4 regions of the Pseudoalteromonas sp. BSi20439 genome follow, and region 2 is predicted to be linked to each of the others. Evidence: predicted binding sites of a transcription regulator. Region 2 holds the regulator's gene; each other region holds the start of a gene.

Region 1 (2,210 bases), on a different contig from region 2:
CATCGACCTCGGTAAACTTGAGCATACCTGGCCATTGCCTTGCAAAATGTGGGGTGCGGCGGTTTGGCCAATGTAATTGGTATAAGTCAATATAGTCGGTTTGTAAGCGCTTTAGAGACTGATCAACGGCATCAATAACAGCTTGGCGAGTAATATCACCGCCATCACGGATCCATGAAAGTCCATTACCGGCAATTTTAGTTGCAATAACAATGTCTTTTCGTTTTTGTGGATTACGAGCGACCCAATCCCCTATAATTTCCTCTGTTTTACCATAGGTATCGGGCGTGGGCGGAACTGCGTACATTTCTGCTGTATCAATAAAGTTAACACCACGTTCAAGGGCATAGGCTATTTGCTCATCAGCATCGCGCTGGGTATTTTGTACTCCCCAGGTCATGCTACCTAAACAGACTCTCGAAACACTAACACCACTACTACCTAATTGACTATATTGCATTACTAATCCTAATTATTCGTTTTCAGAGTTTGCTTTTAAAGCCGATAACAAAGGTTCTGTGATCGTCGCTTTTTGCCCTGTTTTAAAGTCAAACATCACCACTTTCGACATGCCTGTGGTGGTTATCGCATTTTGCGCATGACTAAATACACTGTAATTCATTACAAACCGGTCAGATTTTATATCACTAATAGTAATACCTACGCTTAATGTGTCAGGAAACGTCACAGGGCGTTTGTAGCGAATGTTATTTTCACTGATCACAGGGCCTGTGGCTTTAGCATTGATAGTATCAAATAAATTTAATTTATTTAAAAAATCGATTCTGGCTATTTCAAAATAACGAAGGTAAACACAGTTATTAACATGCTGTAGGGCATCCATATCGCCCCACGCTACAGTAATATCGGTATGAATAGGATGTTGTTGTTTAAACGTTTCCATGTATTAATAGCTCTTAGTTTTAAAGTATTTAGATTAGCAACATGGTCGGATGAGCTCAAGGGAATTATAGCGGGCAAAAAATTCGAGAGTTAAAATTGTACCTCTTTGAATTCATGACTATAGTAACTATTAACACACAAGGAGAGAACTATGCAGAATATAATTAATTGGTTATTGGCATGCACTGTTTTTATAGCTTCGTTCACTTGTTACGCTATGGGTAATGAGGCAGGAGCAATTATTTTGATTTTATTAGGCTTCTGTTTAGAAGTACTATTTTGGATGTATTGTTTTAATAAGCCCAAAAAAAATAGGCGCTCTTTTTAGATAACAACATGCTTGCTAATTAATAGCGATTCCACAATAATGGCTGTATAAATAAACAGTTGTTATTGTGTGATGAAAAAGTTTATTCATATAGACATGGACTGCTTCTATGCAGCCGTTGAAATGCGCGACAACCCTAAGCTTGCAAGCGTACCGCTGGCCATTGGCGGTAATAGTCGCCGAGGAGTGCTCTCTACCGCTAATTATATTGCCAGAGAATATGGTGTGCGTTCTGCTATGTCTAACTATCATGCCAAACAGCTTTGCCCCGATTTAGTTATTGTGCCCGGAAGAATGGCGGTTTATAAACAAGTATCAACTCAAATCCGCGCTATATTTAACCGCTATACTGACCTTGTTGAACCTCTTTCACTTGATGAAGCATACCTAGATGTGACCGACAGTACTGCATTTAAAGGCAGTGCAACGTTAATTGCTGAGCAGATCCGCACCGATATTTTTAATACCACAGGGCTGACCGCCTCTGCGGGGATTGCGCCAATTAAATTTATAGCCAAAATTGCTAGTGATGAAAATAAGCCCAATGGCCAATTTGTGGTATTGCCTGAACAGGTTGACTTGTTTTTAGCCCAATTACCACTAGGTAAAATTCCAGGCGTGGGTAAAGTAACCTTGGAGAAGCTTAATTTAAAAGGATTATACACGGGCCAAGATGTCCGAGAAAAAGGCGCTAATTGGATGCAGCAACATGTGGGGAATTTTGGTGTATCGTTATATCAAAAATGTATGGGGGATCATATAGGGCGGGTTTCAACTGAGCGGGTTCGTAAGTCATTGAGCGTGGAGCATACTTATGAATACAACAAAAACAGCCTTGATGAGTGCCTTGAACAATTACCGCAACTGTTAGATGAGCTCACTGTTAGGCTAAATAAGCAGCAGTTGCAAAATAAAATTAATAAGTTAAGTGTTAAAGTTAAATTTGCTAATTTTGTTGTGACCTCAGCAGATCAAGCGA
Region 2 (2,210 bases):
AGCTTGAGTCAAAGCAAGATATTAGCGTATTAGTTGCTGATTTAAAAAAGGTCGCAACCATTTTACATTATGATAAAGACGAATACCGCCAACTGGCACGCATCGAAGTAGCTGGTGAAATAACCACACCCGATAAAGCAATTAATCATTTGTGTGAGTTAATCGAGTCGTGTTCACGCAATGCATTAAAGCAATGGTTAAGCTGTTCTCGCAGAACGTTTGATATGGGGTTTGAGTCGGGTACGTCGCCAAAATGTTTCAATCAGGCCTTGCATGCAGATACCTTGTTACGCATATCTGCAATTGGCGCAGGCATAGAAGTTACTATTTACCCTCTGGAAAAGTAATTTAACCTTTTCGCTCGACTACGGCTGCGGTCATTCTTGATACGCAGCAAAGCTCATTGCGGCTATTGGTTATTTTAATATCCCAAACCGAGCTGCGTTTACCTATATGATAAGCCCTTGCGGTAGCGGTTAATGTGCCGTTGCGTGACGCTTTTAAGTGGCTTGCGCTGATCTCTTGCCCAACACAATAAAATCGACTGAAATCAACCACAAAGTTAGCGGCATAACTTGCTACTGTTTCAGCAAGCACGACATTGGCACCACCATGCACTATACCCATTGGATTATGGTGCTCAGGTATGGCTGGCATAGTGGCGACTAAGTAGTCATCACCAATTTCACTGATTTCAATTCCCATGGTCTTCATGAGCGTGCCTTGGCCAGTGATCCCTTGATCTAATTGCTTACAAAACTCTAATGTAATTGGTTGGTGCCAAATACTCATGCTAGCTCCTTGGATAAGTAATTGAGAATTAATATGATAATGCGCTGCTAATAATTACATTTATTATTGCGGTTTTAAAGCATCTTATTGTTTAGCCATCATGACTTATAAGGTATTAATTTATATTTGCGATTTTTAAATAACTGTATATACTCACAGTTAATTGTACTGTATGGAAAACCAGTTGTATGCGACCATTAACAAAACGCCAAGCGCAAATACTCGAACTTATCAAAGTGTTTATTAAAGACACTGGTATGCCTCCTACACGTGCCGAAATTGCACAAACACTGGGTTTTAAAAGTGCAAATGCTGCAGAAGAACACTTAAAAGCACTGGCTAAAAAAGGTGTAATTAAAATGAAGCCGGGTGCGAGTCGCGGCATTCAGCTTGTTGAAGAAGAAGAGCCAGAGCAATTAGGCTTGCCTTTAATTGGTCGGGTTGCTGCGGGTGAGCCAATATTGGCGCAACAGCATGTTGAAAGCCACTGTAAAATTGACCCTTTAATGTTTAAACCTGCGGCCGATTTTTTACTGCGTGTTAACGGCATGAGTATGAAAGATATTGGTATTATGGATGGCGACTTACTCGCTGTACATAAAACTCAAGTGGCTGAAAATGGTCAGGTTATTGTTGCTCGAGTGGATGATGATGTTACGGTTAAACGCCTAGAAAAAGCCGGCAGAAAAGTATTACTGCATGCTGAAAATGACGAGTTTTCGGCCATTGAAGTCGACTTGGAAAATGAATCTTTCAATATTGAAGGCTTAGCGGTAGGTGTTATTCGTAACGCTGACTGGATGTGATAGTTAAGCATAACTAGCGCTTAATATTAATTAGGCGCTGATTTTACTTGTATTATTTTTTATGGTGCTGCTTGTTAATCGCTTTTGTTATTGTAAATAACATCGCTAAATACTTATATATAAATAAATTTATCCTAATTATTTTTAAATCATAAAATTTTATATTTTTTCCGCTGTTATTCAAGCTACCCCTTACCACCCCTGACTCTTAGGTTAACTAACTCATTAGTGACTACTTTTTTGCTGCACTTTTTTAAGTAACCCCTTGTTTATTTTTCATACTCACCTTGCTTATTGTTTATTTTTTAACTAGTTATTAAAGAGCTGGAATAAAAATAACTCACAGCGTAGTCGTTTTGAGCACACACATTTAATAACTCCAGCACCCTTATAAAAAATAAAAATAACGAATGGGCGTTTAAGTAGTATGTCCCTTCGCTTTGCGTCAGCAATAGCATCAAAGGAGCCGTCACATGGGTAAGCTGAGTTCTTCCTTGTGGCTTATATTGTTAGTTTTTTCGCAAAATGTGCTTGCTAATAGCCAATATAATATGCGTAAAGGCGTAACTGATATAAGTAATAATGTATACCAACTACACATGACTATATTTT
Region 3 (2,210 bases), on a different contig from region 2:
TGAAAATGTTTGAAGCTTAGGGGAGCTTTCTACGTACTTAGATACTTCAGAATAAAAATCAGAACCAATATCGACTACAAAAGTATTTTTTTGTTCGCTATTCCAAAGTTTCTCAAATCCTTCTTGGTAGACTTTTCCATATGCTTCAAATAACTCCGGCTCCCAACTTTTGTAAACACTTATTGATTCAGCATTTAGATGCTCAAACATTCCAGATGGGGTTTCATTAGCAGAGCCTTGAAAAACGACAGCATCTCCATAAGAGTCATAAATAATGCCGACTTTTTCGTGGTACATTCCAGCTCTTCTAAACGCGAATTTTATTTCTAACCTGCCTGATGCAATCAAAATGGCTAACAACTCCAGACTTTTTGATGAAACATCTTTATCTGAATGAATCCACTGTAGTAGAGTTGCTGTATATTGCTGTGCTAATTCTAAAGGAGAAGTAACTGCATAACGAATTGCTTCAAACTCTTCCCGTTCTAAAGGGTGGCCAATGATCAATCGCATGGTTCCATTTGACTGAATTATAGAACCCAATCCTCTTAAATTTGCGGCTAAAATAGAAGAAGAAAAATAACCTACTGCCCTATCATATTTTACAGCCTTTGATAAAACAGGTTTGTAGAAATCATGAAATAAATCATCATCACCTGTTCTATAAACATGTTTTAAAACAAGATTCTTTAAACTAGACATTCAATACTCTACTTGTTTACTAAAATTTTTCTGTTAAGGATAAAGTCGACCTGTTTAACAGTCGCGGCTATACCGGCCAGCTTGTTTTTATTATAGGAGCTACTTTCAAATATCTGATTATCTTTTGCATCAAGTTGAAGTGCGAAATTTATTGAATTTTTAGGAAGAAAGCTTAACAATTCATCTTCAGAGAAGTTTGATAAAATCTTAGTAAGCATATTTTAGTCCTTTAATATAAATCAATATGATAGCTCCATTATCTCTTAACTATAGGTACAGTACTAGGCTAGAGCACTTGATTATTTATCTTAATATTCAAAAACTTTACAATAAAGCCCTTATATCTACAAGGGAATAGAGATAAATTAAATGAAACTGTATAAAGGTACAGCTTTTTGTTGTTTAATTAGCTTGAAACCTTCCTCTTAATCTTAATTCACGTTAATATCGCCGCTTGGACAATTTCTCCAGAGGAACTCTAAAGGCGATGAAAGCAAAGTTTACAGGACACGACACATTCCCTCTGCGCTATGGATGGTTATTCAAAGCGGTTAATCATTTGAATTCAAATGGTAATTTTTCAAGTTCTGACGAAGAAAGTATTCGTCATTCTATTGTAGAACTTGGCGTTGGTAAAAATATGGTTAAAGCGATTCAGTATTGGGCTGAGTCGAGCGGCATTATTGAAAGCGACAGAAAAAATAATAAAACCCTTCATAATGTGACGAAAAACAAAGGGCACTTTTTGTTTGGTGACAACGGCAAAGATCCTTACCTCGAATTGCATGGTTCTGTTTGGTTATTGCACTTTTGGTTAAACTTTAATGATGAGCACCTAACTGCATACCGATACTTTTTTAATTATTCAAATGTTCAGCATTTTGAAAAATCAAAATTGATTGATGATTGCTATGAAGATTCTAAACGTCTTGTTAAAAGTGAAGTAGGTAACATTACTACTATAAAAAAAGACATGGATTGTTTTTTAAATATGTACAGCAAAAAGGTTAAGTCTACAGCGAAGAAGATAGATGAAGATCATTTCACGTCTCCCCTTGCTGAGCTTAATTTAGTACAAGATAACGGTCGCTCTTTTTACGTCAGTAATTTAACTGAAAGGCCTGAATTACCTATTGAAGTATTTATTTATGCGTTACTCGAATTCTTTAAAGTAGAAACAACTGAATCAAAAGTGAGCACTGTTGATTTTGATTCGTTGCTTACTAAACCGTGTTCGCCTGGCCGAATATTTAGATTATCTGAGGCTGGCCTAGGTCAAAAACTCGATGAAGCTCAGCAACATACTAAAAAAGAAATATCATGGGTCGATTCATTAGGGTTAAGACAAGTAAATATATCTGACTCAGTAAAAAACAATACTTTCAAATACTTAAATGACTATTACGGCAAATACAATGTCTGAATCTATTATTGAAATAAATCAACGATATAAAAGCTCCACTCGCATTGATGTTGATAGTGCTAACCTAACCCCCTTTATAGATGAC
Region 4 (2,210 bases), on a different contig from region 2:
CATAAAAATTACGCTTATTTTGTTTGTCTCAACGCTTGCGCTTATTTTGGTGTTATTTTTAATCTCTAAGTTAATATTTGGCGGTGGCCGCAAGCTTGGCTTAAAGCCGGGTAACAGCTGGTCGTTGGCTATTGCGTCTATTCAAAAGCGCGCCAATGTTAATGCAGTGCAGTTAATTAGCTTTTCGTTAGCGATTAAATTACTGTTATTTTTAATTGTGCTTAAAAACGATATTATTTCTGATTGGCAGTCACAATTACCAAGTGATGCACCTAATGCTTTTTTAGTGAATATTACGCAAAATGAACTGGACCCAGTTAATGAATATTTAGCACAAAAAGGCATTCAGGTGTCGGAGTTTTACCCGACTATTCGTGGTCGTGTAAATGCCGTCAACGGTGAAGCGGTTGCGCGTGAAGTGTCACTGCAAGACAACGAGAAAAAAGACGAAGAAGCCCGCTCAGGCATTGGCCGCGAGCTCAATTTAACCTGGCTTGACGAAGTCCCTTCGCAAAATGACATTATCGATGGCAAGTGGTTTGGCGATGACGCCGTTGCCGAGGCCTCACTGGAAGAGTCAATGATGCAGCGCCTCGATGTTAAATTAGGCGATACGCTTACATTTTTAATCGGTGCGCAGTCGTTCGACGCTAAAATTACCAGTGTACGTAAAGTAAATTGGGCTACCCTCAAGCCTAACTTTTTTATTATTTTAAGCCCAGATGTACTTAGCGACTTTCCGGCAACCTATATTTCATCGGTACGCATTGAGCCTGAGCAAAAGCGCGACTTTAGCCAGTTATTACGTTCATACCCCACTATTACAGCAATAGATGTAGATAATTTTGTTAAGCAAATACAGTCGACTATTGAGCAAGTGTCGTTAGCCATTGGTTTTGTATTGGCTATTGTGGTGTTATGTGGTGCGTTGGTACTAATATCGCAGGTGCAAGCAAGCTTAGGTGAGCGCATGCAAGAAATAGTAATATTGCGTACATTAGGCGCTAAAAGTCGATTAATAAAAAATGCTACTTTGTATGAGTTTTTATTGCTTGGCGGTTTAGCCGGACTGGTAGCTGCATTTTTCAGTGACATTGCACTGTTAATAGTGCAGCAGCAAATGTTTGATTTGGCGGGTAAGCTGCATCCAAATATTTGGATTATTGGCCCCGTTGCTGGTGGCGTGTTTGTAGCAGGTTTAGGTTATTTTATGATTGCCCGTACGCTCAAACAAAACACCCAAGGCTTAGTGCGCGCATTGGCGTAAACTTTTTGGCCAAATAGAGTTTAAATGCCTACTTTTTAAGTAGGCATTTTTGTTTTGGCTTGGTACTGGTAATTTATACAGTGCTCTGGCATTATTAGCATTATTAATAAATAACAATAATGAGAATGCTGTTTGGCCATTATTTTAGGGATCGATCCGGGCTCGCGTTTAACGGGTTACGGTGTGGTTGCGCACCAAGGTGCTAAGTTTACTTACTTAGGCAGTGGCTGTATTAAATTAGCCGATCACGACTTTCCCACCCGACTTAAAATGATCTACCAAGGTATTACGCAGCTTATAGAGCAGTTTTCGCCTGAAACCTTTGCTATAGAAAAAGTATTTATGGCGCATAACCCTGATTCTGCTTTAAAACTTGGTCAAGCTCGTGGTGCTGCCATTGTCGGTGCCTCTATGGCCGACTTACCAGTGTTTGAATACTCAGCACGGCAAATAAAGCAAGCTGTAGTGGGTAACGGTGGTGCCGATAAATCGCAAGTACAACATATGGTTAAAAATATACTTAAACTGCCGGGTACGCCACAAGCCGATGCAGCAGATGCACTCGCGATTGCGATTTGCCATGCTCACTCTGAACAAAATTTAATAAAACTAGCGGGTAGCGCAAGCAAAACCGTTAGAGGACGTCTAAGGAAATAACAATGATAGGTCGCTTAAACGGCGTGTTAGTTGAAAAACAGCCCCCAGAAATATTATTAGAAGTGAGTGGTGTTGGCTACGAAGTACAGATGCCAATGACCTGTTTTTATGATTTACCCAAAGTCGGCGACAACGCCATTGTGTACACTCACTTTGTAGTACGCGAAGACGCACAGTTATTGTTTGGCTTTAATAATAAAACCGAACGAGCCTTATTTAGAGAGCTGTTAAAAGCCAATGGCGTAGGGCCAAAATTGGGTTTAGCTATTTTGTCTGGTATGTCGGC

The links. Region 2 encodes LexA, which represses DNA repair genes until DNA is damaged. Its sites were predicted from a motif close to TACTGTATNNNNATACAGTA; they were not measured.
Region 1: the regulator LexA is predicted to act here: its motif matches at 1,273-1,292, upstream of dinB (DNA polymerase IV).
Region 3: the regulator LexA is predicted to act here: its motif matches at 1,076-1,095, upstream of P20439_RS05580 (DUF4007 family protein).
Region 4: the regulator LexA is predicted to act here: its motif matches at 1,331-1,350, upstream of ruvC (crossover junction endodeoxyribonuclease RuvC).

Annotation. Positions count from the first base shown of each region.
Region 1 is NZ_BADW01000117.1:40,028-42,237, forward strand. It holds gene P20439_RS10985 (aldo/keto reductase) at 1-460, opposite strand, end outside; gene P20439_RS10990 (thioesterase family protein) at 473-904, opposite strand; gene dinB (DNA polymerase IV) at 1,304-2,210, shown strand, end outside.
Region 2 is NZ_BADW01000073.1:25,415-27,624, reverse strand. It holds gene P20439_RS06965 (hypothetical protein) at 1-347, shown strand, start outside; gene P20439_RS06960 (PaaI family thioesterase) at 349-792, opposite strand; gene lexA (transcriptional repressor LexA) at 981-1,598, shown strand; gene coxB (cytochrome c oxidase subunit II) at 2,072-2,210, shown strand, end outside.
Region 3 is NZ_BADW01000059.1:11,736-13,945, reverse strand. It holds gene P20439_RS05590 (helicase-related protein) at 1-702, opposite strand, end outside; gene P20439_RS05580 (DUF4007 family protein) at 1,190-2,125, shown strand; gene P20439_RS05575 (hypothetical protein) at 2,118-2,210, shown strand, end outside.
Region 4 is NZ_BADW01000216.1:7,136-9,345, reverse strand. It holds gene P20439_RS16200 (ABC transporter permease) at 1-1,267, shown strand, start outside; gene ruvC (crossover junction endodeoxyribonuclease RuvC) at 1,400-1,924, shown strand; gene ruvA (Holliday junction branch migration protein RuvA) at 1,927-2,210, shown strand, end outside.